Regions from separate parts of the Blautia aquisgranensis genome, predicted to be linked through region 2. Evidence: a T-box and tRNA genes for the amino acid it is inferred to sense, from the RefSeq annotation. Region 2 holds a T-box; the other holds one or more tRNA genes.
What was found. A T-box is a leader RNA that pairs with one kind of tRNA and senses whether it is charged. The one in region 2 lies ahead of pheS (phenylalanine--tRNA ligase subunit alpha), so its partner is inferred to be a tRNA-Phe.
Positions count from the first base shown of each region.

Region 1: it encodes a tRNA-Phe, which carries the amino acid that the T-box ahead of pheS (phenylalanine--tRNA ligase subunit alpha) is inferred to sense. The anticodon was not compared.

Region 1 covers NZ_JBBMEJ010000013.1:38,552-54,259, forward strand. Annotated here, with positions in the region: gene WMO28_RS11265 (3'-5' exoribonuclease YhaM family protein) at 1-266, opposite strand, end outside; gene WMO28_RS11270 (endonuclease MutS2) at 432-2,813, shown strand; gene WMO28_RS11275 (response regulator) at 2,829-3,530, shown strand; gene WMO28_RS11280 (ATP-binding protein) at 3,527-4,936, shown strand; gene trmL (tRNA (uridine(34)/cytosine(34)/5-carboxymethylaminomethyluridine(34)-2'-O)-methyltransferase TrmL) at 5,047-5,547, opposite strand; gene WMO28_RS11290 (AIR synthase-related protein) at 5,550-6,194, opposite strand; gene WMO28_RS11295 (DUF4080 domain-containing protein) at 6,299-7,984, opposite strand; gene WMO28_RS11300 (helix-turn-helix domain-containing protein) at 8,135-8,815, shown strand; gene trxA (thioredoxin) at 8,820-9,119, opposite strand; gene WMO28_RS11310 (FAD-dependent oxidoreductase) at 9,206-10,114, opposite strand; gene WMO28_RS11315 (iron-containing alcohol dehydrogenase) at 10,341-11,525, shown strand; tRNA gene WMO28_RS11320 (tRNA-Phe) at 11,658-11,730, shown strand; gene WMO28_RS11325 (3D domain-containing protein) at 11,801-12,880, opposite strand; gene WMO28_RS11330 (lysozyme family protein) at 13,044-13,733, shown strand; tRNA gene WMO28_RS11335 (tRNA-Gly) at 13,852-13,924, shown strand; gene WMO28_RS11340 (phosphoribosylaminoimidazolecarboxamide formyltransferase) at 14,075-15,259, opposite strand; gene WMO28_RS11345 (IMP cyclohydrolase) at 15,296-15,708, opposite strand, start outside.
Region 2 covers NZ_JBBMEJ010000016.1:43,048-58,755, reverse strand. Annotated here, with positions in the region: gene WMO28_RS12870 (MATE family efflux transporter) at 1-327, opposite strand, end outside; gene WMO28_RS12865 (hypothetical protein) at 498-869, opposite strand; gene WMO28_RS12860 (RluA family pseudouridine synthase) at 1,265-2,149, shown strand; gene WMO28_RS12855 (OmpA family protein) at 2,210-3,295, opposite strand; gene WMO28_RS12850 (MotA/TolQ/ExbB proton channel family protein) at 3,342-5,006, opposite strand; gene WMO28_RS12845 (FeoA domain-containing protein) at 5,137-5,349, opposite strand; gene WMO28_RS12840 (histidine phosphatase family protein) at 5,566-6,174, opposite strand; gene pheT (phenylalanine--tRNA ligase subunit beta) at 6,174-8,591, opposite strand; gene pheS (phenylalanine--tRNA ligase subunit alpha) at 8,654-9,673, opposite strand; T-box leader at 9,773-9,991, opposite strand; gene WMO28_RS12825 (YhjD/YihY/BrkB family envelope integrity protein) at 10,049-10,948, opposite strand; gene WMO28_RS12820 (GNAT family N-acetyltransferase) at 10,972-11,559, opposite strand; gene WMO28_RS12815 (aldose epimerase family protein) at 11,616-12,674, opposite strand; RNA gene ssrS (6S RNA) at 12,735-12,912, opposite strand; gene thrC (threonine synthase) at 12,986-14,476, opposite strand; gene WMO28_RS12800 (cell wall hydrolase) at 14,655-15,485, opposite strand.

The sequences.
Region 1 (15,708 bases), on a different contig from region 2:
GCTTTGCGGACTCTCTTGATGTTCAGCTGCATGGCACCTGCAAAACTTGTCACATCTCCCATGATCTCTATATAATCCAGTGCATCAAACTCATCGATCCCCAGAGAATTCGGGTCCCAGATCTTACCATCGATCACACCGGTCTTGTCCTGAAGGATCAAATTCTCATATGGCTTACCATTCTTCGTCATGGCTGCCTGTTTCTGTTTACAGAGATAAATTCCGTTTACTCTGTCTCCCTCGTGTAATTCATTTAAAAAACGCATAAATTATTTGCCTTTCTATTCCCTTTACTTTATTCAGTATCATAACACATTTTACTTTCCTTTGCTACGGAAATCATGTAAAATAAGAAACAGAATGTCTTTGCATGTATCCTGTGTTATATACAAAGGCATACAAAGTAACAAAAGTAACAAAAAGGAGCAACAATGAACAAAAAAGCATATAAAGCACTTGAATACTATAAGATTATAGATCTGCTCACAGACAAAGCCTCTTCCCCTATGGGAAAAGATCTCTGCCGGAAGCTTACCCCTTCCACAGATATCGAAGAGATTCGTTCCATGCAGCTGCAGACCCACGATGCCCTTGCCCGCCTCTTCAAAAAAGGCGGCATTTCCTTTGGCAGTGTCAAGGATATCCGCGGCACACTGAAGCGACTCACCGTTGGCAGTGCACTGAACGCACCGGAACTGCTTTCTGTCTGCAGTCTCTTAGAGAATACCGGCCGTGTCAAAGCCTATTCCCGAAGTGACCGTGACGATGGAATGACCGATTCCCTTGACGGAATGTTTGCGGCACTGGAGCCTCTGACACCACTTAGCACCGAAATCCGTCGCTGTATTATTTCCGAAGATGAGATCAGTGACGATGCCAGCAGCACACTTCGCCAGATCCGCCGCAGTATCAAATCAACCAACGACCGGATCCATACACAGCTTTCTTCCCTGGTTTCCGGAAGCGCCCGAAACTATCTTCAGGATGCCGTGATCACCATGCGTGACGGTCGTTACTGTATTCCCGTAAAAGCCGAATATAAAGGCCAGGTTGCCGGTATGATCCATGACCAGTCCGCTACCGGTTCCACACTTTTCATAGAGCCGATGGCTGTTGTCAAGCTGAACAACGATATCCGTGAACTGGAGCTGAAAGAACAGAAAGAGATCGAAGTGATTCTCGCTTCTTTAAGCCAGCAGGTTGCTGCCGAGCTGGAGGCGATCCATGCCGATCTTTCCATTATGGTTCAGCTGGACTTTATTTTTGCCCGGGCAGCCCTTGCTATGGATATGAATGCCAGCGAACCAATTTTTAATACTGAGAGACGGATCCGTCTGCGTCAGGCAAGGCATCCTCTGATTGATAAGAAAAAGGCTGTCCCTATCGACATCCGCCTGGGAGATGATTTTGACCTACTTGTTGTAACAGGACCAAATACCGGTGGTAAAACTGTTTCCCTGAAAACCGTTGGACTTCTTACTCTGATGGGACAGTCCGGTCTTCACATTCCTGCTCTTGACCGCTCCGAGCTTGCACTTTTCCGCGAAGTCTACGCAGATATCGGTGATGAGCAAAGTATCGAGCAATCCTTGAGTACCTTCTCTTCCCATATGACAAATGTAGTTTCCTTCCTCAGATCTGCAGATCAGGACTCTCTGGTTCTCTTCGATGAGCTTGGTGCCGGAACCGACCCTACCGAGGGTGCAGCTCTGGCCATCGCGATCCTGTCTCACCTCCATGAACAGGGAATCCGCACTATGGCTACCACACATTACAGCGAGCTGAAGGTCTATGCTCTTTCCACCAAAGGCGTGGAGAATGCCTGCTGCGAATTCGATGTGGAAACCTTACGACCTACCTACCGTCTCCTCATCGGTGTTCCCGGAAAGAGTAACGCTTTCGCTATCTCTTCCAAACTGGGACTTCCGGACTATATCATTGACAAGGCAAAGGAGCAGATCAGCGAACAGGATGAATCCTTCGAGGATGTTCTGACTTCTCTGGAACAGAGCCGTGTCACCATCGAAAATGAGCGTGCAGAAATCGCCCGCTATAAAGAGCAGGTCGAAGAACTTAAGAAGAATCTCCAGGAAAAAGAAGAAAAGCTAGATGAACGTAAAGAACGGATTCTCCGCGAAGCCAACGAACAGGCGCATGCGATTCTCCGCGACACCAAGGAATATGCAGACCAGACCATGAAGCTTTTCCATAAATTCCAGAAAGATCACGTGGACACTGCTTCCGTGGAAAAAGAACGCCAGAATCTGAAAAAACGTATGTCAAAAGCTGAAAAAGGCATGTCCTCCAAACAGCAGAAACAGAAACCAAAGAAAGAGTTGAAACCATCGGATCTTTCTCTTGGTGACACAGTAAAAGTACTGAGTCTGAACCTCAAGGGAACTGTTTCCAGCCATCCGGATTCCAAAGGATACCTTTTTGTACAGATGGGTATCATCCGCTCCAAGGTACATATCTCTGATCTGGAACTTGTGGATGAACCAGTGATCACCACTCCGTCCATGCAGCGTACCGGTGCAGGAAAGATCCGTATGTCAAAAGCAGCCAGCATTTCCACAGAGATCAATCTTCTGGGAAAAACTGTGGATGAAGCTGTGGCAGAGCTGGATAAATATCTGGATGATGCCTATATCGCACATATGAAATCCGTCCGCATCGTTCACGGTAAAGGTACCGGTGCTCTCCGTAAAGGTGTACACAATTATCTCAAGCGTCAGAAGCACGTGGCATCCTTCCGTCTCGGCGAATTCGGAGAAGGCGATGCCGGTGTGACTATTGTAGAATTCAAAAAATAAAAAAAGGAGCTTATCATGGCTACAAAACAAAAAATTCTCATTGTTGACGATGACAACAATATTGCAGAGCTTGTGGCTCTCTATCTCACAAAAGAATGCTTTGAGACCAAGATCGTAAATGATGGCGAAGAAGCCCTGAAGCAGTTCCACCTTTTTCACCCGGATCTCATTCTCCTGGATCTCATGCTTCCGGGAATCGACGGTTATCAGGTATGCCGCGAAATCCGGCATACTTCCGACGTACCGATCATCATGCTCTCTGCCAAGGGCGAAACTTTTGACAAGGTTCTCGGTCTTGAACTGGGGGCTGATGATTATATCATCAAACCTTTTGATTCCAAGGAACTGGTAGCCCGGGTCCGCGCTGTTCTGCGACGGTTCCATGTGAAATCACCAGCTTCCGCCCCTAAGGAAAAATGTGTTTCCTATCCGGACCTTGTGATCAACCTTACCAATTATTCAGTGACATATATGGGACACCAGATTGATATGCCTCCAAAAGAGCTTGAGCTGCTTTATTTTCTGGCTGCCTCTCCCAATCAGGTTTTTACAAGAGAGCAGCTTCTGGATCACATCTGGGGATATGAATATATCGGTGACACCCGAACTGTCGATGTTCACATTAAGCGTCTGCGTGAAAAGATCAAAGACAATCCTAACTGGGCGCTTTCCACAGTATGGGGCATCGGCTATAAATTCGAGGTAAAAGCTTCATGAAGCAGCATCTCTACACCAAGCTTCTGATTCTTTATTTTGTGATCGGAGGAATCTGCTTTCTGCTGCTTTCCTCCGGTGGCTCCTACCTCGTAGAAAAGAAGTTGGAAAAAACTACCGGTACTTCCCTTTACCGGACAGCCAGCCATATTGTTTCCCAGGATGAGATCCGGCAGGCGGTAAAAAATCCTGACAGCCAGAAGCTTTCCCTCTCTCTTTCTTCTGCTGCCTCTTTTGAAAATGCAGATTTCTGGATCATGGATACTGAAGGAACCGTTCTTATAAACACTTCCGAACACGACAGTGATACCGGACATATAAAAGTTAAGGATTTCAGTCCTTCTGACTATAATGAGAAATGCTATTCCTCCGGTACATTTTATGGGACATTCAAAACTGCCCATTTAACAACAGTCGTTCCTGTAAAAGATACCGATCAGGTCATCGGTTATCTTGCGGTTCATTATCCAATGAAAAATCTCTACGAAAGCCGCAGCAATATCATGGAAGTAATGATCATCATCTTCCTTGTGATCTACGCATTGTTTTTCAGTTTTCTGCTGGTATATTTTTACCGGGTACATAAGCCCTTAAAGGAAATCCTGAAAGGCACGCAGGAATTCGCCAACGGAAATCTTTCCTACACGATTCCTGTAGATTCCGAGGATGAAATGGGATATCTCTCTCATTCCCTCAACTATATGGCAGATAAACTGAACAAAAACGGAGAATATCAGAGACAGTTTATTTCCAACGTTTCCCATGATTTCCGCTCACCGCTTACTTCAATCAAGGGTTATGTGGAAGCTATGCTGGATGGCACGATCCCACCGGAAATGCAGGAAAAATATCTCAAGGTCATTGCATTTGAATCTACCCGTCTTGAGAAGCTTACACGAAGTCTCCTCACCCTGAATGAACTGGACGTCAAAAAACGGATGATGCATATGCGCCGTTTTGATATCAACGAAACGATCCGCACCACTGCCGCTACTTTTGAGGGAACCTGCTCAGAACGTAATATCCGCCTTGAGCTCCGTCTGGCAGGAAAAGAGCTCTTTGTCCGTGCCGATATGGAACAAATCCAGCAGGTACTGTACAATTTATTGGACAATGCTGTAAAATTCAGCAACGATAGTTCCTCTATCGAACTGGAAACAACAGTAAAACACGGAAAGGTATTTGTCTCTGTAAAGGATCACGGCACCGGCATCCCGAAGGAAAGTCTCCCACGAATATGGGACCGTTTTTACAAGATCGATGCTTCCCGGGGAAAAGACCGCAAGGGTACCGGCCTCGGTCTCGCCATTGTAAAAGAGATCATCAATGCACATAAACAGAATATCAATGTGATCAGCACCGTTGGCGTAGGTACTGAATTTCTCTTTACACTTGAAAAGTCAAAGTAATCTCTGATCTTCTGAAATGCTATAAATAAAAAGAACTTTCTCATCAGACTATTAACACTGCATCACAGTCTGCAAGAAAGTTCTTTTTATTTCCATTTACGTTTTATTTTTTATTTCCATTCATAATTCCGCAGATGCCCTTCCAGGTTCATATGTATAAAATTATGCTGTCTCAGTGCTTCGTAAAGTACGATCGCAACAGAATTGCTTAAGTTCAGCGAACGAATGTCTCCGATCATAGGAATCCTCACACAGTTTTCCTGATTGTTTACCAGGATATCTTCCGGAATACCCGCGCTCTCTTTTCCGAACATGATAAAGCAGTCATCCTCATACTGCACATCTGTATAACTCTGTGGCGCTTTCGTTGTTGCATAATAAATCTTTGCACCTGGATTCTTTTTGAGAAAATCCTCATAATCCAGATATCTCGTCACATCCAGATGTTCCCAGTAGTCCATACCTGCACGCTTGATAGCTTTCTCATTCAGACGGAATCCAAGCGGCTCTATCAGATGTAATCTGGTTCCTGTAGCCACACAGGTTCTTCCAATGTTTCCTGTATTTGCCGGAATCTCCGGCTCATGGAGCACAATATTTAAAACTCCCATTTCTATCCTCTTTTCTGCTGTTCTGTCATTTCTCCGGAATTCTCCCGGAAACGGTTGATCTCATCTTTCGCCGGACGTTCCAGATATCTGGCGTTTCCGCCGCTGTAGAGAAGCCGGTCATTTCCGGAATTGGTCTGTCCGATCACTGCAGCCATGATTCCTTCCCTTCGAAGCTCCTGCACAAAAGCATCTCCGCCTGAGATTCCCAGAAGGATACTTCCTCCGGATAGAAGCTTATAGGGATTCACATCAAAGATCTCACAGATCTCGATGGTTTCCTGACGAATAGGCACAGTCCGAAGATCTACTTCCAGTCCTACCCCGGAAGCCTCAGCCATCTTCCAGAGTGCGGCAAGAAATCCACCTTCGCCCATAAGGTATCTGGCACTGGCACCAGCTTTTTCCGCCATTTTCCAGACTTTATTGTTTTCTTCCAGCCTTCCGGTTCCATATATCTCCGGAAGTCTTCTGGCATCCTCCAGAAAACGTTCTGCAAAAAATTCTCTCAGCTTCTCATGCCGGTTCTCTGTGAGCCATGCAGTTCCTTCCGCTGCCACAGCTCCTGCAACGATCAGCTCGTCGCCCGGCTTAAGAATTCCGTCTATTTCCGCTTGTAATGCCTCGAGGGCTTTTTTCCCAAGTTTCATACGTATCGCCTTAGTAAATGATCAGCGAAAGCACAGTCGGAACTACCATTGCAAGAACCAGAATAACTGCAATGATCGCTGTGATCACTTTTCTTTTTTTTGGATCAAACATTCCCATAATTTTTATTCACCTCATCTGTAATATCCGTTAATTTCGCATTGTTGGTCAGCGGATCCCTGTGCATATAGTCGAAAAGAAACTTTCTTCCATCCCGGAACACTTCGATATGTGCGGTTTTCGGAATTTTTTCTGCTTTCCGGTAATCCCAGACCAGGCGCTCATACGGCTTCTGATCTGATGCAAAGGATGGTCTGCTTTTCAGATTTTCTCTGAGATAAAGATCCAGAACCATCACATCTGAAAGTCCTTCCTGTGGAATCTCGCTGTGTTCCCCGGCAAATTCCATAAGGATCTCATAACGTCTCATTCTGGAATGGGAGATCTCGGAATATCCCTTCTTCTCATAAAATCTGCCCAGTGCCTCGTACATCTGGAACGGATCTTCAAAATACTGTTCCAGAAATACAAGGGTATTTTTGAACTGACCACTATTATAATACACTTCCACCATACTTTCCACCATTTTCAGCTTCAAAATTTCGCCATAGTCAAGCCACGCTGTGGAAAGTACCTCATATGGTTCCCTGTCTTTATAAAGGATCTGGTATTCTTCCGTCATCTCCATCATATGAGATCCTTTAAGCACCTTCAGAAAACCAAGCTGGAACTGCTCCGGACGCATAGCATACACATCACAGAAGGATTTGTGAAAGCTCTCGTAATTTTCATACGGAAGGCCTGCGATAAGATCAAGATGCTGATGGATATTTCCAAAGCTGTGGATTCTGTCCACAATCATCCGCAATTTCTGAAAATCCATGGTTCTGTGTATCGCTTTGATCGTCTCCGGATTGGTAGACTGCACACCGATCTCCAGCTGGATCAGTCCCGGACGCATGGTTTTCATCAGAGCCAGCTCTTCCTCACGGAGAAGATCTGCCGAAATCTCAAAATGAAAATTCGTGATTCCATTATCATGCTCTGTGATATATTTCCATATTGCCATGGCATGATCGTGCTTGCAGTTAAAGGTACGGTCCACGAATTTCACCTGCGGAACTTTATTGTCGATAAAAAACTGCAGCTCTTTTTTCACCAGCTCAATATCGCGAAAACGGAGCTTCTTATCTATAGAAGAAAGACAGTAGCTGCAGGAAAACGGACAACCTCTGCTGCTCTCATAATAAATGATCCGGTTCTTAAACTCTGTAAGATCTTTATATGCAAAAGGTACTTTGCTTAAATCCATCAGCTCTCTCCAGCCTGTGTGTACGATATTCGGGACATCCAGCTCATCACGGAATGCCACACCTTGGATCTCTTTCAGATTTTTGGGATTCTTCTTAATATAATAGCCTGCCAGCTCATGGAAAGTTTCTTCGCCTTCTCCTACCATTACACCGAAAAACGCTGGATTTTTCCGGAGAAATTCCCTCGCATCATAGGACACCTCAGGACCACCTGCCCAGAAATCGGTCTCCGGAAGAATTTTCTTCAGGTCCGGAGCCAGCTCCTTTACAAAAGAAATATTCCAGATATAGCAGGAAAAACAGACAACATCCGGCTGCTCCAGATAAATATCTTTCAGAATCTCATCCCGGATCTGATTGATCGTATATTCCCGGATCACGACCTGGGGGCTGTATTTACCTGAACAGGATTTCAGATTATATACCGCCAGATTGGAATGTATATATTTCGCATTGCATGCTGCAAGTAAGATTTTCAAATTTATCTTCTCCTTGATTTTATTCTTTTCGATTTCTGATTATAACGTTCCTTTCTGCGGATGTAAAGTAAATCGTACGTTGTGTTTACCCCCGAATCAGAGTATAATTAGTTACTACTTACAAAATTTTTATATAAGGAGTACGATTTAATGGACAGAAACAGCTGTCTGAAATATTTTCAGACCTTTCCTTTCTGGGAGCATATGACAGAAACAGATCAAAATTTTCTTCTTGATAATATCCATGAGCTTCATTATCCGGCAGGTGTTGCCGTACAGTCTGAAGAGAAGCAGTGTCTGGGAACCCTTTTTCTCCTGAAGGGAGTTTTAAGAGTTTACCTTCTCTCCTCCCAGGGAAAAGAGGCCACGCTGTACCGTTTAAGGGACAATGAAATCTGTACGCTTTCTGCCTCCTGCATGCTCTCAGCGATCACCTTTGATGTACAGATTGACGCCGAAACAGACTGTGTTCTTCTGCTTCTGCCTGCAGTACCTTTTTCCAGACTTATGAAAAATAACATCTATCTGGAAAACTTTATCTATAAACTGACTACCGAGCATTTTTCCGATGTAATATCCGGAATCGAGCGGACGTTTTTTCTGACGCTTCCACAACGAATTGCTGCATTCCTTCTGGATGAAGCCGCAGATACCGGTTCCGATGAGCTTCTTCTTACCCAGGAAGCAATCGCGCGCTCCATCGGAAGTGCAAGAGAAGCGGTCAGCCGCAGTCTTAAAAAAATGAGCAAAGACGGCTCTATCCAGATCTCGCGGGGATCGATCCGCATTCTGAACAAAAGCCGTCTCTATGAAATGATGAATACTTTATGATTTTTTACTGAAGTGCTTCCTCAAGTGTTGCCTTCGGTGTCAGTCCAACATAACGGGCTGTCTCCTTGCCGCCTTTGAATACAAGCAGTGTAGGAATGCTCATGATCTTATACTGCTGTGCAATGGATGGCTCCTTGTCTACATCAACCTTGCCAACTTCATATCCGGCCTCTGCAAGCTCTTCTACGATCGGAGCCTGACGTCTGCACGGTCCGCACCAGGTAGCCCAGAAGTCTACCAGTACCGGTTTCTCTGCATTTAATACCTCTGCCTCAAAATTGTCTGTTGTAAAAACTTTTGCCATGATAATTATTCCTCCTTATTTTTCATGAAAAACCTGATTCTATTATATATTTTATACAGCTATCAGTGTGTGCAATTCTCCAGAAGCTATGCCTGCTCTTTCAGAAGCTTCCGCACATACTGACAGGCGGAAAGGCCTGCCTGTGCTCCGTCGTGAACAGCCTTGGCTACCTGAAGAAGACCGCCTGTACAGTCTCCGGCTGCGTACAGCCCCGGAACTGTAGTCTCCATATCTGCATTGACCTTTATATTGCCTTTTTCATTGAGCTCAGCTCCGATCTGACGGGCCATCTCTGAGCTTCCCGCTGTGCCAAGTGCTACAAAAACACCCTCAGCCGGTTCAAAGGACGTAGCCTCTCCTCCTGCTTCCTGCATACTCATATCACTCTCCAGACGGATTCCGGATACCCGCTCATCGCCTTCAATTGCCTGGATCTTCATGGTATTTACATCAATGGAATTCTCTCTGGAAAATTCAGGTTTCTTTCCATCGGTAAAGATCGTTACATGAGAAGCTGTATGGGAAAGTTCTTCTGCTTCATGCAGAGCAAAGTCGCTGTTTCCAAGAACTGCAACTTCTTTGCCGCGGTAGAAAAACGCATCACACACTGCACAGTAGCTGACACCCTTTCCTTCAAATTCCTTCACACCCGGAATCTTCGCAGTGGCTCTCTTGCTTCCTGTTGCAAGTATCACACTTCTTGCCTCAAGATCACCTGCTGTAGTCTTCACCTCAAAGGTATCAAAGCCACCCATTCCCACAACCTGGGCATCCAGGATCCGAACGCCAAGTGCTCTGGCCTGTTCCAGTCCTCTTTCAAAGAGCTCTTTTCCGGAAAGAGGCTTCTCAAGTCCATAGTAGTTCTCAATCTTCTCTGCTTTTTCCAGGGAACCGATCCCTGTATTTATGATCAGCGGATCCATATTTCCTCTTGCTGCATAAAGTGCAGCTGAAATACCTGCCGGACCTGCACCTATGATAATGATATTTTCCATTTCAGACACCTGCTTTCTTCTTCGTTCTTTGGAATCTGTTCTATAATATACACTCTGCTGCTGCCCATTTCCGTGACCTGGTCACTTTTGTACTGAAATCAGTAATATTATATCACATTTCCCAGGTTCTACGCAGCCTGAAATCTTGCACCTGTTTCTCTTCTATGCTATTATTATAACAGTTTGTCCGAAATAATCAAAACCATTTATAAGGAGATTTACATACATGAGAAATTTTGAATATTTTGCCCCCACACGGGTCATCTTCGGAAAAGATACACACCTTCAGATCGGCACTCTTCTCAAAGGGCAGAACTGTCATAAAGTGTTGATTCATTATGGCGGACACAGTGCAGTGAAATCCGGACTGATCGACGAGATCAAAAAAAATCTTGATGAAGCCGGTATCGCCTATGTCACTCTGGGAGGTGTTGTTCCCAATCCGCGTCTCTCCAAGGTAAGAGAAGGAATTGAACTCTGCCGCAGGGAAAATGTGGATTTTCTGCTTGCCGTAGGCGGCGGAAGTGTAATTGATTCCTGTAAGGCAATCGGCTACGGGCTTGCCAATCCGGAGACTGATGTGTGGAAGTTCTTTCTCCGCACCGAAACTCCGAAAGCCTGTCTGCCGGTAGGTGTCATCCTTACCATCGCAGCTTCCGGAAGCGAGATGAGCAACTCCTGCGTTATCACTAATGAAGAAGGCTGGCTGAAACGAAGCACTGCGCGCAACGATCTCTGCAGACCGCGTTTCGCCATTTTAAATCCAAGACTCACCTATACTCTTCCTCAGTATCAGACTGAGAGCGGCTGCGTTGATATCCTGATGCACACAATGGAACGCTATTTCGTAAACATCGAAACCATGGAGATCACAGACAGTATCAGTGAATCTCTGATGCAGACTGTGATCTACAACGCACGGATCCTTATGAAGGAACCTGATAATTATACTGCAAGAGCAGAGATCATGTGGGCAGGAAGTCTTTCCCACAACGGGCTTACCGGATGCGGGACCGGTGGCGGTGACTGGGCATGCCACCAGCTGGAGCACGAGCTTGGCGGAACTTATGATGTGGCTCACGGTGCCGGTCTTGCCGCTCTCTGGGGAAGCTGGGCACGCTATGTTTATGAGGCTAATCCGGAGCGTTTTGCCCAGTTTGCAACGAATGTGTTTGAGATTCCATGCAGCCTTGATTTTAACAAGACTGCTCTTGCCGGTATTGAAGCCATGGAAGATTTCTTCCGTTCCATCCAGATGCCGACCAGCCTTCATGAGCTTGGCCTTGATCTCTCAGAAAAAGAAATTCACGACCTCGCATTCAAATGCAGTTTCGAAGATACGCGTACCATCGGTGTATTCCGTCAGCTGAATATGAAGGACATGGAAAAAATCTATCTGGCAGCAAGATAAAGCACGATAAGATATTGCAGATGTTTTTACGAAAATCAGATTTTTTGAAAAAACATCTGCAATTTTTTTATTTTTCCGCTTGCAATCCACACATAAATGTGTTAAAGTAACAAAGTACTCGCAAGAGCACATGCCCAGATAGCTCAGTTGGTAGAGCAGAGGACTGAAAATCCTCGTGTCGCTGGTTCGATTCCGGCTCTGGGCATTATTTTTTTGTCCAAAAAAAGACTGCCTTTCCGCTTTAGGCAGTCTTTTTTAGTATAGTTTTTTGTTTTTTACTGAAGCAGATAAACCTCCGTGTAGAATACACCTTTCTGTTCTGCTTCTGCGTGCGTTGCCACATACACATCAATACAGTTGGTACGGATCGCGCCACCACAGTCCTCTGCAACATACACCTGACCATTGATAACTATCTTAGAACCATACGGAATCTGACTCGGATCTACAGCGATCGTACGGTTAGTCGTTGCTGTCACACCTGTGGATGTGATTCCATTAGACCACGGTCCACAACAAATGCTGCAAGGACAGTAATGGGTAACACGGAAAGTTCCAAGTGGCTTCAGTGTTGCATCCGAGGAAACCGATATCGGAGTTCCCTCTTTAACACCTTTCGCTGTTGAATCAGAACCGCCCGTAGAAGTCACGCCATCCACTGCCTCTGCAAAAACTCCCTCTCCGGAGCTCTTGGTAAGGGAACCTGCTTTTGTCTCCTTTTCCTGTTCTGCCTTAGCTACTTCTGTATCCTGATATCCTTCCAGAGCGTTAGTTGGAATATATCCTGTCTGTTCCGAGCCGCTGTCATCCGTATATACGATCCGGCTCCAGATGTCATCGACTGTTCCTGTTCTTTTAATCTCATCGTCCTGAAGAACTTCTCCAACAACTTCTCCGTCTTTTCTGCCTGGATAATCCAGGATATCGCTATCTTTCGCCGCTGTGACAGTATCTGTAAATTTATTCACAGTTTCCGTATCACTGAGCACGTCGTCCTGTACATAGCCAATGATCTTATCCTCGCCATCTTTCTGAAATGTGACCTTACTCCATCCATTATCACAGACCGCTACTCTCTCCAGCTTCGTTCCCAGAAGCACAGATCTGAGCTCTGTACCGCTGTCCCCCGGATTCGATCTGATCACTGTATTTTTCGCTGTAACGTAAAGTGTGTCTGTTTTCGCCAGCGCATTTACTGTATTTCCTGCCCCATCATCGATCTGAAACTGCTGGGGCGTTTTTTTCTCCTGTGTATATGTATTCAGTGTAGCCTCATATCCCGGCACCTCTGCGGATGCTGATACGGGAAACAATACGGAAGCACACAAAATAACTGCAAGAAGCCTTTTTCGCATAAAAAATCCTGCCTCCTTTTTTCGGCATTCTGCTGTTTGTCCCGACTATCATAGCATATCATATCGTATTTTGCAATTTTACAGGGTCATCTTCAGAAATTTTTAACAAAAAGATCACATTTCTTAACTGGTCAAATCTGTACACAGCAGTTACAATATTCTTATGAATACAAAAACGAAAAATCCCAAACTCACAAAAAAACAGCGTCAGCTTCTCCGTGTACGGCAGGTACGCAGACAGAAAATCATGCTTGGCTGTCTCTTCCTGGTGATCATTGTCTGCCTCATTTCGCTCTTTATGCGTTTTCCGTCCAGGCAGCAGAATGCTTATCAGATCAATTCCTCATGCGAATCCTACCGGGACGAGGTAACTGCCGAAGCTGCACAATATGGCATGTCCGATTATGTGGATCTCATCCTGGCTGTTATGATGCAGGAGAGCTCCGGACATGGCAATGACCCGATGCAGTCCTCGGAAGGCTCTTATAATACACAATATCCGCAGGAACCTAACGGGATCACGGATCCTTCCTATTCTATTGCCTGTGGAATACAGGAGCTGAAATACGCGCTTGATAAAGCCGGCTGCACCAGTCCTGATGATCTGCCGCATATCCGGCTTGCTCTCCAGGCCTATAATTTCGGTGCGGATTCCTATTTTTCTTATCTCGAAAAAAATGGGGAAACCACCTGGACTGCTGAAAGTGCTCAGGCTTTTGCACAGATGGCCAGCGGCGGTAAGGAACGGGACGAAGATGATCCTCTCCACGATCCGGCCGGACCGTGGGCATATGGCGATCAGTACTATCCGGATCATGTACTGCGTTACTATCACACAGACAGCGAAGCGTAATCGTTACTGTTTTTTACAAATTTTTTCAAAAAATCGAAAAAAATATTTGACATCCGCAAAAAACTATGATAGTATATATCTTGTCGCTGAGGGAAACGCCTCAACCGATAAGGCATATGCGATAGTGGCGTAGTTGGTAACGCGCGACCTTGCCAAGGTCGAGACCGCGGGTTCGAGCCCCGTCTATCGCTCTTTTGAACTCTGTAGATTACAGAGTTCTTTTTTTGTCTAAAAAAATCTGTACCTCCCAGATTCTTTTTGTTTTTACTCAAAAATATCCCGGATCAAAGCTTTTCTTCTGCTTTCGATCCGGGATCGTTTTTTATCTTAATGGTAAAATTTTAGTGATGGAACAGTCTGATTCCTGTAAATGCCATTACCATTCCATATTTGTTGCATGTCTCGATAACTGCATCATCACGGACAGATCCACCTGGCTCTGCGATATATTTCACGCCACTCTTATGTGCACGCTCGATGTTATCACTGAATGGGAAGAACGCATCAGAACCAAGAGTTACATCGGTAAGGCCATCCAGCCATGCTCTCTTCTCTTCTTTTGTAAATACCTCCGGTTTCTCTGTGAAAGTTTTTTCCCAGGTGCCATCAGCCAGAACATCCATGTACTCATCACCAATGTAAACATCGATCGCATTGTCTCTCTCTGCACGTGTGATGCTGTCTTTAAATGGAAGGTTCAGTACTTTCGGGCACTGACGGAGATACCAGTTATCTGCCTTCTGTCCTGCAAGACGTGTACAGTGAACACGTGACTGCTGTCCTGCACCCACACCGATCGCCTGTCCATCTTTTACAAAGCATACGGAATTGGACTGTGTATATTTCAGAACAATCAGGGAAACCTTAAGATCTCTCTTCGCTTCCTCTGTAAGTTCCTTATTCTCGGTTACGATATTGGCGATCAGTTCGTCATCAATGGCAAGCTCCTGACGACCCTGCTCAAAAGTAACACCAAATACCTGTTTATGCTCCAGTGGTTCCGGAACATAATTCTCATCGATCTGGATCACATTGTAGTTTCCTTTTTTCTTCTGTTTCAGGATCTCCAGTGCTTCCTCTGTGTATCCTGGTGCGATAACACCATCAGAAACCTCTCTTTTGATCAGCATTGCGGTATCTTTGTCGCAGACATCAGAAAGAGAAATGAAATCACCAAAAGATGACATACGATCTGCGCCTCTTGCTCTTGCATACGCACATGCGAGCGGCGAAAAATTCTTCCAGTCCATATCATCTACCCAGTAGATCTTGGCCAGTGTTTCTGTAAGAGGAAGTCCGATCGCTGCACCTGCCGGAGATACATGCTTGAAAGATGTTGCTGCCGGAAGTCCGGTTGCTTTCTTAAGATCACGTACAAGCTGCCAGCCATTAAATGCATCCAGGAAATTGATATATCCTGGTTTTCCGGAAAGTACCTGGATCGGAAGATCACTTCCGTCTGCCATGTAGATCTTAGATGGTTTCTGATTCGGGTTGCATCCGTATTTTAACTGTAATTCTTTCATGGAAAAAATCCTCCTTTTTGACGATGACGATTACTTTTATTTATTCTTGTTTACAATTCTGGATTCATATTTACCGGTCTCAATGTCAATGAAACGTACAAACAGTGAAACCTTGTTATCCTGGTTCAGGCTCTCCCAGAGGAGCTTCGTAAAGTTATCGATATCGTTCGGGATCTCTACCGGCTTCGGCTCTCCCTCAAAACTTGGAAGCGGATTTCCATCGCATTTATATGTGTGAATAAAACGTCCCTGTCCCGCTGCTGCATTCTCATAAGCAAAAGTATAACGGAGACAGGAATCCGGATCTCCCTGATTGCTCTTTAAGATGGACATTGCATAGTTAAATTTACCATTTTCAACATGAAGCACACCGGAAATACGAGGTGTATAGTTCGGTGCATCCGGCTCAAACTCTCTTGTACGGAGAGACTGTTCAAAAGTAAGTTGTC
Region 2 (15,708 bases):
GATCAGGCAGATTGCAGATACAGCCACGGAGATCGCTGTGATGATAAACAGAACCTGTCTGGCTGACATGTTTGCTCTCTCATAATTCTTCTGTCCGATATACTGTGCACATACAATGGCGCCTCCTGCTGCAAGTGCCGAAAAGGCCTGTATCAGAAGCACATTAATGGAATCCACCAGGGATACCGCAGAAAGAGCCGCAGATCCCACATTGCTTACCATCATGGTATCTGCGGTTCCCATTATTGAATTCAATATCTGTTCCAGCACTACCGGAACCAGAAGGTTGCGTATCATCCGGTTCGTAAACATATGCTGCTGTTCCATCTTTTCATCTCCTGCATTATTTTATTAGTTCGTCCGGATATAAATTGTCCGAATTTTATCAATCCTGTATTCTTTGACATTATACCCTTTTCTTGCACTTTTTCCAATATATTTTATGTATTTTTCTCGATTTTTCGGAGTTTTTTTGTGCAAACTATGCAAAAATAATTTTACTGTTTATCATTCATTCCGTCGGATATACCTTCCTGCATCTTTTCTTTTACAGGTTCCGGAACATCGATCAACTTAAAACGATAAAAAATTCCATAAATATAAGTCACACCCCGGATGTCGCCCAGCGCCTTGGGACGATCGACCATAGTACCTTTCTCTTTAATATTGCGATAAGCCATGCGTACAGAACTCCACGCCAGACTTTTGCTGTTCTTTCGCCGGTCGATCCAAAGCTCTTTCGTGTAGATTCCGTTTCTTCCTTTTTTCAGAGTATAAGTAAAATCCAATCCGGAATACGTCTTAAACGAAACTCCCTGAAATGCAATAATACGCTCCCAGAGATCCTCCTCCGAAACTATTTCTTCCATCTGCAATTTCCTCCCTGTCTTTTGTAGGCAAAAATAGTTGTCCAACTTAAAAATAATATTCTCCTGAGATACTGCTAATCGCCACATTTTGTTTCATGATAGCACGAAAACATCCCTCTCACAAGTCCACATTGCGTCCCATATTCCATAAAAAGCTGGCATGTCACTGTCACACTATAGCCCGCAGCCTGTTTTTTTGATGCACAGGAATCATATAATAACTGATTTCGCACCATAACTCACTTTTTTTATTATTGGACACTCTGTATTCAACACATCCTACAGTAGAAAATCTATTTCCCAGATGTTATACTATAATAATCCGTCAGATGAAACATACTCATACTTTGAACGCAGAATCTTATCTGGCACTACAGAAAAAGGAACTTATTTTTATGCAGAGAATCATCACCTACACCATCAAGCCTGAAGATTCAGGAATCCCTATTCTTACTTTTCTTCGAAAAAACGGTTTTTCCAAGCACATACTGACCACCATGAAGCGTGCTGACCATGCCATTCTTCTTAACGGAGAACCGGCTTTTGCAAGGACACTTCTCAACGAACATGATGTTCTACGCATTCTCGTTCCGGAAGAGACCGGTCCGGAGGAACCTATTATTCCTGTAAAAATCCCTCTGAACATTCTCTATGAGGATGAAGACATCCTGGTTTTGAATAAGCCAGCCGACATGCCGGTTCATCCTTCTGCCGGAAACTACGAGAACACACTGGCTAACGGTGTGGCCTGGTATTATAAGCAGCAGGGAAAAACTTTTGTTTACCGCTGCATCAATCGCCTGGACCGTGACACCACCGGTGTTCTTGTTCTGGCTAAAAATCCTTTAAGCGGCGCGCTTCTCTCCGCCCAGATGAAACAGCGCCAGATCCGGCGCACTTATCTCGCGCTCACTGACGGAATCCCTCCGGAAAAGGGGACAATTTCCGCGCCTATCGCAAGAATGGACGACTCTGTAATTACCAGAGAAGTAAACTTCGAAAAAGGAGAAACTGCAGTGACGCATTATGAACGGCTTGCAGTCAGCAACGGCTATTCCCTGGTAGAACTTCATCTGGATACCGGCCGTACACATCAGATCCGTGTGCATATGAAATACATTGGTTGCCCTCTTCCCGGTGATTTTCTCTATCATCCGTTTTTTGACAAAATCAAGCGCCAGGCACTCCATTCTTTTCAGTTGGAATTCACACATCCAATAACCGGAAAACCTTTGTGTTTTCTTGCCCCTGTACCAGAAGATTTCCAAAAGGCATTTTAACCTCTTAATATAAAAAGAAGCCCCGAACAGCTTCCACGCTATCCGGGACTTCCCAACACTCTATTCTTTCTTCTTATCCGCCGAACTTTTCCCAGTGCTCTCACTATCTGCACTATCCGGGCTATCGGCGCTCTCTGTCTTCTGATCCCCCTGCATGATCTTATTCAGCTCCTGGATCATCTCCTCATCCTTCAGCCGGAACTTCACCTCCACACGCCTGGACGCATCCTTATCCACATTACCATCCGCATCCAGAACAGGATCCGCCATAGAATGACCATTTACGGTAAGACAATCCTGCAGCTCCTGAACCTGCGTATCCTTTAAAAAATCCCCCTCAATATTCAAAAGATACTGTGCCACTGCAAGCGACCTCCTCTGAGACAGCTCCAGATTATAGCTGTAGTCTCCATCCGTATCTGTATAACCATCAATAATGATTTCACCCAGATACTTCTTATAGGAATCATTCAAAAGAACCTTACAATATGTCGGCAGTACCATGGACAACGTCCGTTTACCGGAATCCGTCAATTCAGCCTGGTCATAGTCAAACATAACATTTGCATTCAGTGTCAGCGCACCCGTCTGTGAATCAATATCCACATTCAGATTCTTCTTCGCAAATTCCTTTTGCAGCGCTTCTACAACCTCAGCCTTCACACCAATAATCTTATCGATCTGCTGCTGCTGAGACTCCAAAAGCTCCGTTTTCTCATCCAGTGACGACTGCTGTTCTTCCAGCTTCTCTTTCTGGGAAGACAGCTTCTTCTGCTGCTCTTCCAGTTTTTTCTGTTGCTCCTCAAGAGTCTTCTGCTGTTCTTCCAGCGTTTTCTGCTGATTCGTAAGCCGTTCTGCCAGAGACGACAACTCTTTATCCTGGGATTCGATTTTCTCATCCTGGCTCTTCAAAGTCCCCGCCTGTTCATCAAGCGCATTCTGTTTTTCAAGAAGCTCCTCCGTATATTTCTCCTGAAGAGCAATTTTTTCATCCCGCTCCTTCAGGCTGTCATTATAACTCTTCTGCGCCTGAAAAAGAGTCACACACATGATCAGAACAAAAAGAAGCAAAACACCTGCCATCATATCTGAATAGGAACGCCAGATGTTAAATCCTCCATCTTCTGGCCTTCGTTTTTTGTGCATCAATACTTCTCCCCTTTATTGTCTCAACTCAAAAGTCTCCCAACTCTTATTTATTAAAGAAGCCAAAACGCCCTTTCTGAACCACCTTGGTCATCTCACGGATACTTCTCTCGATCTCATCCAGCAGAGCCTCCTGTCTCGCACCCTGACCATCCAGAAGATCCTCCAGACTGTCAAGCTTCTCTTTAAGCTCCTGAGCTCCCGCACCGCTGCCATATCCCCATGGCTGGCCTGCGACCAGATGAATATCCCGATTATTTTTCGCAGTTTTAATCTCAGAAAGCAGTCTGCGTACCTCATCCAGTGTAGCGCTGACCATTTTCTGGCTCTCCGTAAATTCGTTCATCTTAATTTCAAAATTCTCGATCATTTTTTTATCTTCACGGAGAAGCTCTGCACTGATCTTATTCGAATCCGCTGCCGTTTTCATACCTTCAGCCGCACTGTCCACATACTGCCGCATAGACTCATTGCAGGACTTCCACAAAGCAGAAGACTCTTTTTCATTCTCATGCATATGCTCGGCAAGCTTCTCATAATCCCGCTTCTGAAGCTGCTGGATCATCTGATTATCACGCAGGATGCGGTCCGCAGTCTTCATATACTTACTCTGCATCTCATTGATTTCTTTGATTGCATCCTTCATCGCACGTTCCTGCTTCGTGAAAGTTTCACTCAGCTGGCTGCTCATCGTCTTGTAAAGCTCCGATGTGTATTCCGTGTTGTCCTTCTGTGCTTTCTTAAGTTCAGCCAGCGCATCATTAAAATCCTCGAACTGCATCTGGAACGATCCATGCATCTCACTTAAAAATGTGTCCAGAATCTCACGGATCGCATCCTGCTGCCCTTTCGTTACAGACGCAGTAAGCACATCCAATGAATCATTCATCTTCTGAAATGTAGGTGTGATCACCTTCTCAAAGCTGTCCGCCATCTGCACGGAAAACTGTTCTGCCATCTGTTTCATAGCCTCTGTCTGTGTTTTCTGACTGGAAACAAGAAGATTCCAGGATTCATTCTCCGCTGTCGGCAGAACCAGTGCATGAAAACGATCCAGAAAATCCTGCATAGCCTGTGACATGGATGAATAACCGCTCTTCATTCCAAAAGTGTACACCACCGACAGTGCAACACCATAAATCGAGGTAAGAAACGCAACCTTGATTCCATCTACAAGTGCCGATACCGAGCTGGTCATCACCTCATAATCTGTAGGCTGAAAATTCTTCAGCCCCCACACAAGACCGATAAATGTACCAAGGATACCAAGGCTTGTAAAAATATCCGGAGCCATCTCCAGCAGTCTCTTATGAATATGAACATCCACATCTTCAATATTCACAAAATCCTCCACCTCAGCGATTCCCTCTTCTGTCCGGCTGATACTGTCCACAAAATCATCCATTTTTTTGTCCAGATAACGATCACCGAAAATTCCTCTCAGCTGACCGATCTCTTCTTTTCTGGCTCTTCCCGGAAGCTGAAATACCTCTGTGATCTCCGCTGCTCCGTGCTTCAGAGCCGCTGTAAGATTCTCCATCCGATACAAGCCGGCAAAAAGTCCTACAGCATATATGATCACCATAATTCCAAGAAATGTAAAATTATAAAACAATACATTTCCGGAACCCTTACCCACATAAGCAGTAAGAGTAGCTGCTGCCACGGCCACAACCAGAAACAGCACTGTATTCATAAACTTTTTTCCCATGATCTGCCTCCCCTTTTTCTATTTTCGAAAAAAGTTTTCTTTTGTTCCATACTATCATAACATCATTCCCAAAACAACAGAAAAGGACAATTCTCGTCAAAAGAATTGTCCTTTCAGGCACTGATATTTCTCATACTTTTATACGACAGGCTGCATCATCACTGATCAGGATCCTGCGTCCCTGCACACCGACAATCACACCTCCAAGTATCCGGCTGATCACCTGTATGGTCTTTCCCTCACTGACATTGTATTGTCTGATCTGTTCCATCGTTTCCGGCATTCCCGTCATCCATTTAACCGTATAGCTCTCGCCTGCATTTGTCTCATTTAACGACTGCATATGCTCACCTCTTTTTTATGTTTCATACCATTGTAATAGTTTTTCGCTAATTAGTAATATTTAACTTTATTTTTCTGAATTATTTATTTGCTTTATCTATTTTATCTCTCTTTATTCTGATTAGTCAATCATAACCTGTGTATTTTTCACAAATTTCGTGTATAAAAAAGAAACGCAGAACAACCATTTCAGTTCTTCTGCGCTTCTTCTGTTTTTTTATGCGTAAACCCTGTCCTCTTCCAGAAGTGTCGTCTTACCATCCTTCACTTCCACAAGATTGATACAGCAGTTCGGCGGTACTGAACCATGCCAGAAATTCTTCGGATCATGATAGATATTCTGCAATAGTGCACGAACCGCACATCCGTGAGATGCTACCAGGATCGTTTTGTCCGCAAGGGACGGATCTGTTGTTTTTTCTTCCCAGAAATCTTTTGTCCGGGCGATCACATCAAAGATATTCTCACCATTTTCCGGGCGTTTAAAATTCACAGGATCTTTGAAAAATATCTCAATCTGCGGATCAATATAATTCCCTTCAGGATCTCTTACCTTGTCCCCCTCCAGCACTCCGAAATTGATCTCCTGAATACGCTTATCCGGTATGATCGGAATGTCTCTGTTTCCAAGTATACATTCTGCAGTCTGTTTTGCTCTCGACAGCGGGCTGGTAAAACAGATGTCAAATTTTACGTCTTTCAGAGCCTTTCCGGTTTCTTCCGCAAGACGGATGCCCTCCTTTGCAAGAGGAACATCCGCAGCACCCTGAAGCTTTTTCAGCTTATTCCATTCCGTCACACCATGTCTTACGATATAGATCAGCATCAGCTTCTCAGCTCGATTCCAAGTCCGTTCAGGCCATTCATGATCTTCTTCATAACAGCTGAGATCTCATTCTCACCAAGAGTCTTGTCATGAGCACGAAATACAAGAGAATAAGCCATGGACTTGAAGCCTTTCTCGATCTGTGCTCCCTCATAGATATCGAACAGCTGATAGCTCTCCAGGATATTTCCGCCTCTCTGGTCGAAGATTTCTTCGATCTGTCCTGCAAGAACCGCATGAGGAACTACAAGGCTCAGGTCACGTGTTACAGCCGGATATTTTGCGATTCCGGTGTATTTATGGTTGAAGCCTGCGAATTCCAGCACATCCAGGATATCGATCACTGCAATGTATGCTTTTTCTCCGATAGAATAGTTATCTGCAACAGAAGGATGAACCTCTCCGAGATATCCCACAACCTTGCCCTTATAGATCATGTTGGCCTGTCTTCCCGGATGCAGAAACGGCTTGCCGCTCTTCGGATCATAGGTAACTTTTTTCTTCATGCCGATTTTCTCGAAGAACTCCTCGCATACACCCTTCATATCGAAGAAATCGCCTTTTCCGTACATTCCAAGTGTAAACATGGTACGCTCGTCCGGAAGCTCTGTCAGTGGAAGAGACTTTGGAAGATAAATATTTCCAAGTTCGTAAAGACGAACATCTTTGTTACGTCTGTTATAGTTTGTGGAAAGAGATGCCAGCATACCGTTCAGTGTGCTTGTACGCATGATACTGTAATCCTCGCCAAGCGGATTGCTGATGGTGATGCCTTTGCGAAGCTCGCTGTCCTCAGGAATGCAAAGCTTGTCAAAAACCTTCGGGCTTTCGAAAGAATAGGACATTCCCTCAGAAAATCCACAATACTCAGCGATATCCCTTGCAACTTCCTGGATGCGAAGCTTGAACGGAAGCTTACCTGTAGTAGCCTCTCCTGTAGGAAGTGTCATCGGGATCTTATCATAGCCGTAGAATCTCGCAACCTCCTCTGCAACATCTGCATTGCAGTGAATATCCTGACGGAAAGTAGGCGCAACGATCTCATCTGTTTTCTCATCATAGGCCAGCTCTACACGTCCAAGATAACCGATCATATCTTCTTTTGTGATGTCTGTTCCAAGAAGCTTGTTGATCTTCTCCGGCTCAAATTTTACTCTGGATGGCTCTCTTGTCTCATTGCAGATATCAACCATTCCTCCGACTACCTCACCAGCACCAAGCTCTTCCATCAGCTGGCATGCACGGTCGATTGCAGCCTGGGCATTATTCGGGTCAAGACCCTTCTCGAATTTACCGGAAGCATCGGTACGAAGTCCGATTCTCTTGGAAGAAAGACGGATGCTTGTTCCATCGAAGCATGCAGCCTCAAAAAGAACTGTTTTTACATCATCTGTGATCATGGAATTCTCACCACCCATGATACCGGCAATGCCAACTGCTTTTTCACCATCGCAGATCATCAGAACGTTCTCATCCATGGTACGCTCCTGACCATCCAGTGTGACAAATTTCTCATCTTTTCCTGCACGGCGTACAACGATCTCTTTGTTTGCGATGGTATCCAGATCATATGCATGCATCGGCTGACCGAACTCTTCCATTACATAGTTTGTAATGTCTACCAGATTGTTGATCGGGCGGATTCCGTTGGAAGCCAGACATCTCTGCATCCATTTCGGAGACGGACCGATCTTCACATTTTTTACAACTCTTGCACAGTAACGTGGGCAGAGCTGAGGATCTTCTACAGTAACCTTTACGTAGTCAGAAGCCTTCTCATCATTTCCCTTGACCTCTACAACAGGCGGACAGAATTTCTTCTGGAAAGTTGCTGCTGCCTCTCTTGCGATTCCAAGGACTCCATAGCAGTCTACACGGTTGGAAGTGATCTCATACTCAAATACTACATCGTCAAGACCAAGTGCCTTGATCGCACTCTCGCCTACAACTGCATCCTCCGGGAAAATATAGATACCGTACTCCGGTGCCTCCGGGTACATTTCTCTTGTGCTTCCAAGCTCTTCAATGGAACACATCATTCCACAGGACTCAACACCGCGAAGTTTGCCTTTTTTGATCTTGATTCCGCCAGGAGTCATTTTTCCGTCATGACCACCTGCAACACGTCCACCATCAAGAACTACCGGAACCTTATCTCCCTCTTTTACATTAGGTGCACCTGTTACGATCTGTACGCTCTCTGTTCCGATATTCACCTGGCAGATGATCAGCTTGTCTGCATCCGGATGCTTCTCGATCTTGTCGATCTGACCGATCACGATCTTGTCAAGATCTGCATCCAGCTCTGTAAAGCCCTCTACCTTTGTGCCTGTTAAAGTCATGGCATCTGTATATTCCTGTGCCGTTACATCCAAATCCGGCACATATTTTTTAATCCAAGATAATGAAGTATTCATTTTGGTTGTCCCTTCTTTTTTCTATATTTAACTGAAAATCCAAAATCTGCCTTCTGGCTCTTTTAGAACTGTTTCAGGAATCTGCTGTCATTCTCATACAGAAGACGCATATCATCGATCTCGTATTTCAGAAGTGCAATACGCTCCAGACCTACACCAAAAGCAAATCCAGTATACTCATCCGGATCGATTCCACACATACGGAGAACGTTCGGATGAACCATACCACAGCCGAGAATTTCGATCCAGCCGGATCCTTTACAGAAGCGGCAACCCTTTCCGCCACATTTGAAGCAGGATACATCTACCTCAGCGCTCGGCTCTGTAAACGGGAAATGATGTGGACGGAATTTTGTCTTTGTCTCCGGTCCGAAGAGTTCTTTTGCGAACTCCTGAAGAGTACCCTTAAGATCTGCAAATGTAACATTCTTATCAATAACAAGACCTTCGATCTGATGGAAGGAAGGAGAATGTGTTGCATCCACCTCGTCAGAACGGAATACACGTCCCGGTGCGATCATACGGATCGGCAGCTTGCCTTTTTCCATTTCACGGGCCTGAACCGGTGAAGTCTGGGAACGAAGCAGAATGGAATCGTTGATAAAGAAGGTATCCTGCTCATCTCTTGCCGGATGATTCTCAGGAATATTCAGTTTTGTGAAGTTATAGTCTGCATACTCAACCTCAGGTCCTTCAACAACTTCATAGCCCATTCCAATGAAGATACGTTCAACTTCTTCCAGAGCGATAGTGTTCGGATGACGATGACCGATCTTTGCCTTCTTTGCAGGAAGTGTTACATCGATAACCTCAGCCTTCATCTTCTCCTCACGGACTTTTTCCTCAAACTCTTTCCTGGAAGTTTCCAGAAGCTCCTCAATTTTTGCTCTTGTCTCATTAACAAGCTGACCAACCTTCGGACGCTCCTCTGGAGCAACATCTTTCATACCTTTTAAGATTGCTGTAAGCTCACCTTTTTTTCCAAGATATGCAACACGCACATCATTCAGCTTATCCAGGCCCTCGGATTCCTCGATCCGTTTTCTGGCGTTCTCAGCCAGTTCCTGAAGTCTTTCTTTCATATCCATGGTCTATTTCTCCTTTAATATAAATGATCAATGATACGCCGCTATCCATCTTCCGCCGAAGCAAAAATGGGCAATAAAAAAACCGTCCCTTATAAAAGGGACGGAATATCCGCGGTACCACCCAGTTTCCCATGAAAGATCACGGGCACTTCTGTCTGCTTAACGCGCAGCATACGTCATCTCCTACTGTTATTTCAGAGAGGAAGCTCCGGTGGGAAACTCAAGAATTATCTGAACCCGGGGAAGCTTACAGCCGGTGACTTCCCTTCTCTGTGAGAAAATAATCCTCTCTAACACCTTCACAGCTTTTTCTGTCTTTTAATACTATGCCACAAGGTCCGCTTTCTGTCAAGCGCAAAGTCTGTAAAGTCATGATTCTTTGGAGCTGTTTTTTTCATTTTCTTTTCTGGTGAGCAGAGTTTTTACTGATTTCTGCGCCCGCCGGAATTCATTTTCGAAGTATGCGTTGATCTCCGCCCCGTACAGGATCAGATTCATACACACATACAGCCACAGCATAACCATGATCAAAGCCGTCAGACTTCCATACATATTTCCAAAATTCGGAAAAAATTCAAAATACAGAGAGAATCCGTAGGAAAAAATAAGCCAGCCTACTGCAATGATAAACGCTCCCGGAAGCTGGCTCTTAAACGTTGCCTTTCTGTTGGGAAGCACCTTATAAAGCACAAGAAAAACCACAAAAAGCACTGCAAATACCAGCAGAGTTCTCGCCCCCATGAGCTTTCCAAGGAGTCTTCCCAGAATCGGTATTGTCCTCTGTGCCGCAATCTGAATACGGTTTCCTAGGACAAGCATCAACAGGGTGACAATAATCGCCAGCACAAATAACAGCATATAAAAAACCGAATAAATACGGTTCGTCAGCCAGTTTCGTGTCTCCTTCACATGGTAGATCGTGTTGAGACCGTTGATTATGGCCTGCATACCTTTTCCTGACGCCCAGAGTGCCATCAGAGCGGATAATGGCACAATTGCCGTGCTTCTCTTATATACCTCAACTACAATACTCAGCACAAAGGTCTGAAGATTCCCGGGCACAAAACCTATGATCGCGTCACGGACAACATTGTAGCTTAGCGGTGTGTAACGGATCAATGTTGTAAGAAACAATACAAACGGAATAAATGACATGATCAGAAAGTACGCAGCCTGAGCGGCATATGCACTTACATGATCTCCATTTGCTCTCTTCACAAATCCCAGCATGAGCTGAATCAGGTTTCGTTTTTTCTTCTCTTCGTCCATGCTGACCCCCTCGAGTTTCTTTTTTACCAGGAAAAGCGCTCAAATCCGATCTTATCCTGGATCTCTGGAAAAGGCTTCACGGCCGGCTGCAATTTCTTATGCTCACCGATCATCTTCTCCATCCATAACATATGATACCAGCGGTTAAATTTGTAGCCGCATCTGTGGAATTCTCCCACTCTCTTGTATCCGAAATGCCTATGAAAATCCACACTGGCATTGGTAAGATATTCATCCTCTTTTTGAGGAACAGCAATGCAGGCATTCAGATTCAGAATTCCCATCTCCGCCAGCAGGCTCTCCAGCGCGCGGTAAAGCCTTCCACCGGCGCCGTTTCCTCTTCTGTCATGTTTCACATAGATGGACATCTCTGCACACCAGCCATAGGCAGCTCTCGGATGAAACGCCGAACCATAGGCATAACCCAGGATCTCACCATTTTCTTCCGCCACAATATAGGGATATTTTTTCTGGATGTCACGAATGCGCCTAGTAAATTCCTCCACGGACGGTGTCTCATATTCAAATGTGACCGCCGTTTTCTCAACGTAATAGGAATAGATCTCTACAAGTGCTGCCGCATCCTTCTCTTCTGCCACACGTATCTGCATTACTGTTCATACCTCTGTTTCTTCTTGCCACATTCTTGATCACACATCGCAGCTGTTTATTTTGTAAAAAAACGATAGATCGTCTCAGAGCTGTACTCCTCACCCGGTCGCAGAATCGGTGAATGGAATTCATCCACATTTACTGCATTCGGCTCAACCTGTGTCTCCAGGCAGAAGCCGTAACGGTCATGATAAACATGTCCATTCTTGCCTTTCTCTTCTCCGATAAAGTTACCGGCATAAAACTGTACACACGGACAGTCTGAGGAAACTTCCATTCCGATGCCCGACTCTTTGCAGTAGGCACTGGCAATGGAGCGCACATTTCCCTTTGCATAATTGTCTGTCACATAATTGTGGTCGTATCCGCCTGTAAACTTCAGCTGCTCAAAATCTGCCTCAATATCTCTGCCGATCGTCTTCGGGCTGTTGAAATCCATCGGGGTTCCCTCAACCAGCGCATATTCTCCTGTCGGAATCGCCTGGCTGTCTCTCACAGGTGTAAAATATTTCGCATGAATACATACCTCCTGGTCCAGCACATTGCCGCTTCCCTCACCCTCCAGATTAAAGTAGGAATGATTCGTCATATTGGCAACTGTCGCTGCATCAGAACGACCTCTGTAAAGGATCTTCAGCTCGTTCTCTTCCGTAAATTCATATTTCACGATAACTGAAAATTCTCCCGGGAATCCGTTCTCTCCATCCGGGCTGATGTGGAAGAAGTCCACACTGTTCTGTCCCTCGGAGATTTCTTTCACTTCCCAGAGCTTCTTCTCAAAACCATTCGGGCCACTGTGAAGATTGTTATGGTTCTCATTCTCTGTGAGGACTACTTCTTTATCGTCAATAAAAAATCTGGAATTCTCGATACGATTACCGCTTCTTCCAATGATCGCCCCGAAAAAGCATCCGTTCACTTCGTAACTCTGGATATCGTCATACCCCAGAACTACATCCCTCAGTTCTCCGTTCTTATCCGGAACACATACTTTAACCAGGATCGCCCCATACTGAAGAACCTCCACGTACGCGCCGGACTTGTTCTCAAGATGATAGATTTTTACTTCCTCCCCAGTAGGAAGTGTTCCAAATTTTCTCACTGAAACACCCATAATACCAATACCTCCCATATATGAAAAAAGAGCCATCAAGCGGCTCTATGTCTTTAACCGATTAATCCCGGGATGCCGTTCCCTTATTTTTGACGCCTAGCGGATGCTAGGTGGGTATCCTCAACAGTGTCTTCTGCCTACCACGACGAGAGGTCTGACATCCAACCTGCGATCTTGGATTCCCAAAATGTCAATGTAGGTTCAAAAAGAAAAGGGGGATCGAACATTCCAGGATTCGGTTTTCGTTGTGTTTATTATAAACCAGTATTTGTGCTTTTTCAACAGAAAATACACATTCTTAATGAATTTTATTATTTAATGTTAAGAATATCTCTTACCGCATCCGGCATATCCGGTGCATCCACAACTCTGTCATGAAGTACAGGTGCTGTACGGATCTCCTCAACTGCACGCGGAATCGGGACTCCTGAGAATCTGGAAAGTGCATCCACAAGCCCGAAATCATCCAGTTCTTTATGGTCCTCCCCAAGAGCCTCCATAACACTTCTTGTAAATTTGTACGGGCTTGCAGTAGAAGCAATGACAGTCGGTATGTGATCCTCTGTCTCACCTACATATTTCTTATATACGCCTGCTGCAACTGCAGTATGCGTATCGATGACATAATTGCTGTTCTTATATGTCTCACTGATCGCCTGTGCAGTCTCTTCCTCACTGCAGAAATTACCATAAAAATCGCCAAGCTGTGCTTTCATATCCTCTGTGATCGTGTACTCGCCACCCTCACTTAAGGATTTCATAAGCTCAGCGCATTTCTCTGCATTCTCTCCTGTAAGACGATAGATCAGACGCTCCAGGTTACTGGAGATCAGGATATCCATGGATGGAGATGTTGTGAGGATAAAGTCACGCCTTCTGTCGTAGGTTCCTGTACGGAAGAAATCATAGAGAACACGGTTCTCATTGGAAGCACAGATCAGCTTATGGATCGGAAGTCCCATCTGTTTCGCATAATATGCAGCAAGAATATTTCCGAAGTTTCCTGTAGGAACAACTACATTGATCTCCTGACCATCCTTGATCTTACCATCACGAACCAGCGTTGCGTAAGCATATACATAGTATACGATCTGCGGAACAAGACGACCGATGTTGATGGAGTTCGCAGAAGAGAACTGGAAACCTGCCTTATCAAGCTCAGAAGCCATCTCACGATCATTGAACATCTTCTTGACTGCTGTCTGGGCGTCATCAAAGTTTCCTGTGATGCCCACAACATAAGTGTTAGCACCCTTCTGTGTTACCATCTGTTTCTCCTGGATCGGGCTGACACCATGCTTCGGGTAAAATACGATGATCTTCGTTCCCGGTACATCTGCAAAGCCTGCCATGGCAGCCTTACCTGTGTCTCCGGAGGTTGCAGTAAGGATAACGATCTCGTTCTTAACATCGTTCTTCTTCGCTGCTGTTGTCATCAGATGCGGAAGAATGGAAAGTGCCATATCCTTGAACGCGATCGTAGCACCGTGGAACAGCTCCAGGAAATAAGCTCCGTCTGCCTCATGAAGCGGTGCGATTTTCTCTGTGTCAAACTTGCTATCATATGCCTTACGGATACAGTCCTTAAGCTCTTCCTCTGTAAAATCTGTAAGGAAACGGCTCATTACCTCATAAGCTGTCTCCTGGTAAGTCATCTGTGCCAGCTTCTCCATTGATACATCCAGCTTGGGAATGCTGTCAGGCACGAACAGTCCGCCGTCCTCAGAAAGGCCTTTCAGTATGGCCATAGACGCTGTAACTGCCTGCTCTTTTCCTCTGGTGCTCTTGTACAATACCTGCATTGGTGTTCCGCCTTTCTATTGTAAAATATTTGTTTTCTTTTCAACGTTATCACATTATAGCATGGAATTATGGAAAATGCCACCACTTTAAAAAAAACCTCAAATTGTTTTTCTCAAAAAACAAAGCGCCGGCATCCTCGCAGACACCGGCATTTTTTCTGTACGGCATTCGCACAGTTTATTTGTATGTATAAAACTCGTGGACTCCATATTTGAAAAGCTTCTTAAGATCTTTTTCAAACCATTTCACATTATGCGCTTCCGCTGCGGATTTCTGAATAAAAAACAGGGCACCCTCTGAGTAATCTGTTCCTTTCAGTGCCTGCTTCACAGCCTCTCTCGTTTCGTCAGAAACCGTAACCTCATTAATCCTTCCGTCGTAAGTCGGGGAAAACTGCGGAACTCCGTCACTGTTATCCCAAACGACCTCCGTTACTGTATTAGGAAAATCTTCGCTCTTTACACGATTCATGATCACATTAGCTACAAGAACACGTCCCTTGATGTCCTCGCTGCCGGCTTCTGCTTCCACGATACGCAGCAATGTGGCATAATCTTCGTCAGACATCAGCGTGGGATTTTCGGCAAGTGTGATGGATCTCGCATCCAGCTCATTGACTTTATTCTCCATAGAGGAACTTACGTTGAGATCTGCAGTGGTATTTTTTACTTTTTTTACTCTCTGTCCCACGATCACCTGCTCACATGAGCTGCCGATCCTGGTAACTGTACTGCCAGATGACGGCGCCTCTGAAACCCCGGAAACAACACCTGCAATCCCGGTAGGAACTGCCACTTCCTCATCGGAATCCATTTTTCCGGAAGAAGCAGCATAAACCTTGCCATTGCCACTTACTGGTAATATTTTTGTCCCCACAGAAATAACCATCGCCAGAACTGCACACATAGTCAGCACTGCAAAGCCGCGCACGGAATTCCCCTTGTTTTTTTCATTTTTACGTTCGTCCTGCTCCGCAGCTGATTCACGTAAATCTTCTTTAACTTCCATACTCTCATTCCTTGCGTTAAATTTTCTGTAATGTCCCGTGATTCATCTGGTTCAGAAACGATAGCCCCTTCGTTATCTGTTTCCAAAAAAATACGAATCATTACGTTTTTTTTTCTTTCATTACATTATTTGTAACATTTCTGTAATGTATGGGAAAATTATATTTAATAAACTCCTATATGTCAAGCTTTTTTAGCCATTTTCATCCTTAATAGGGGTATTT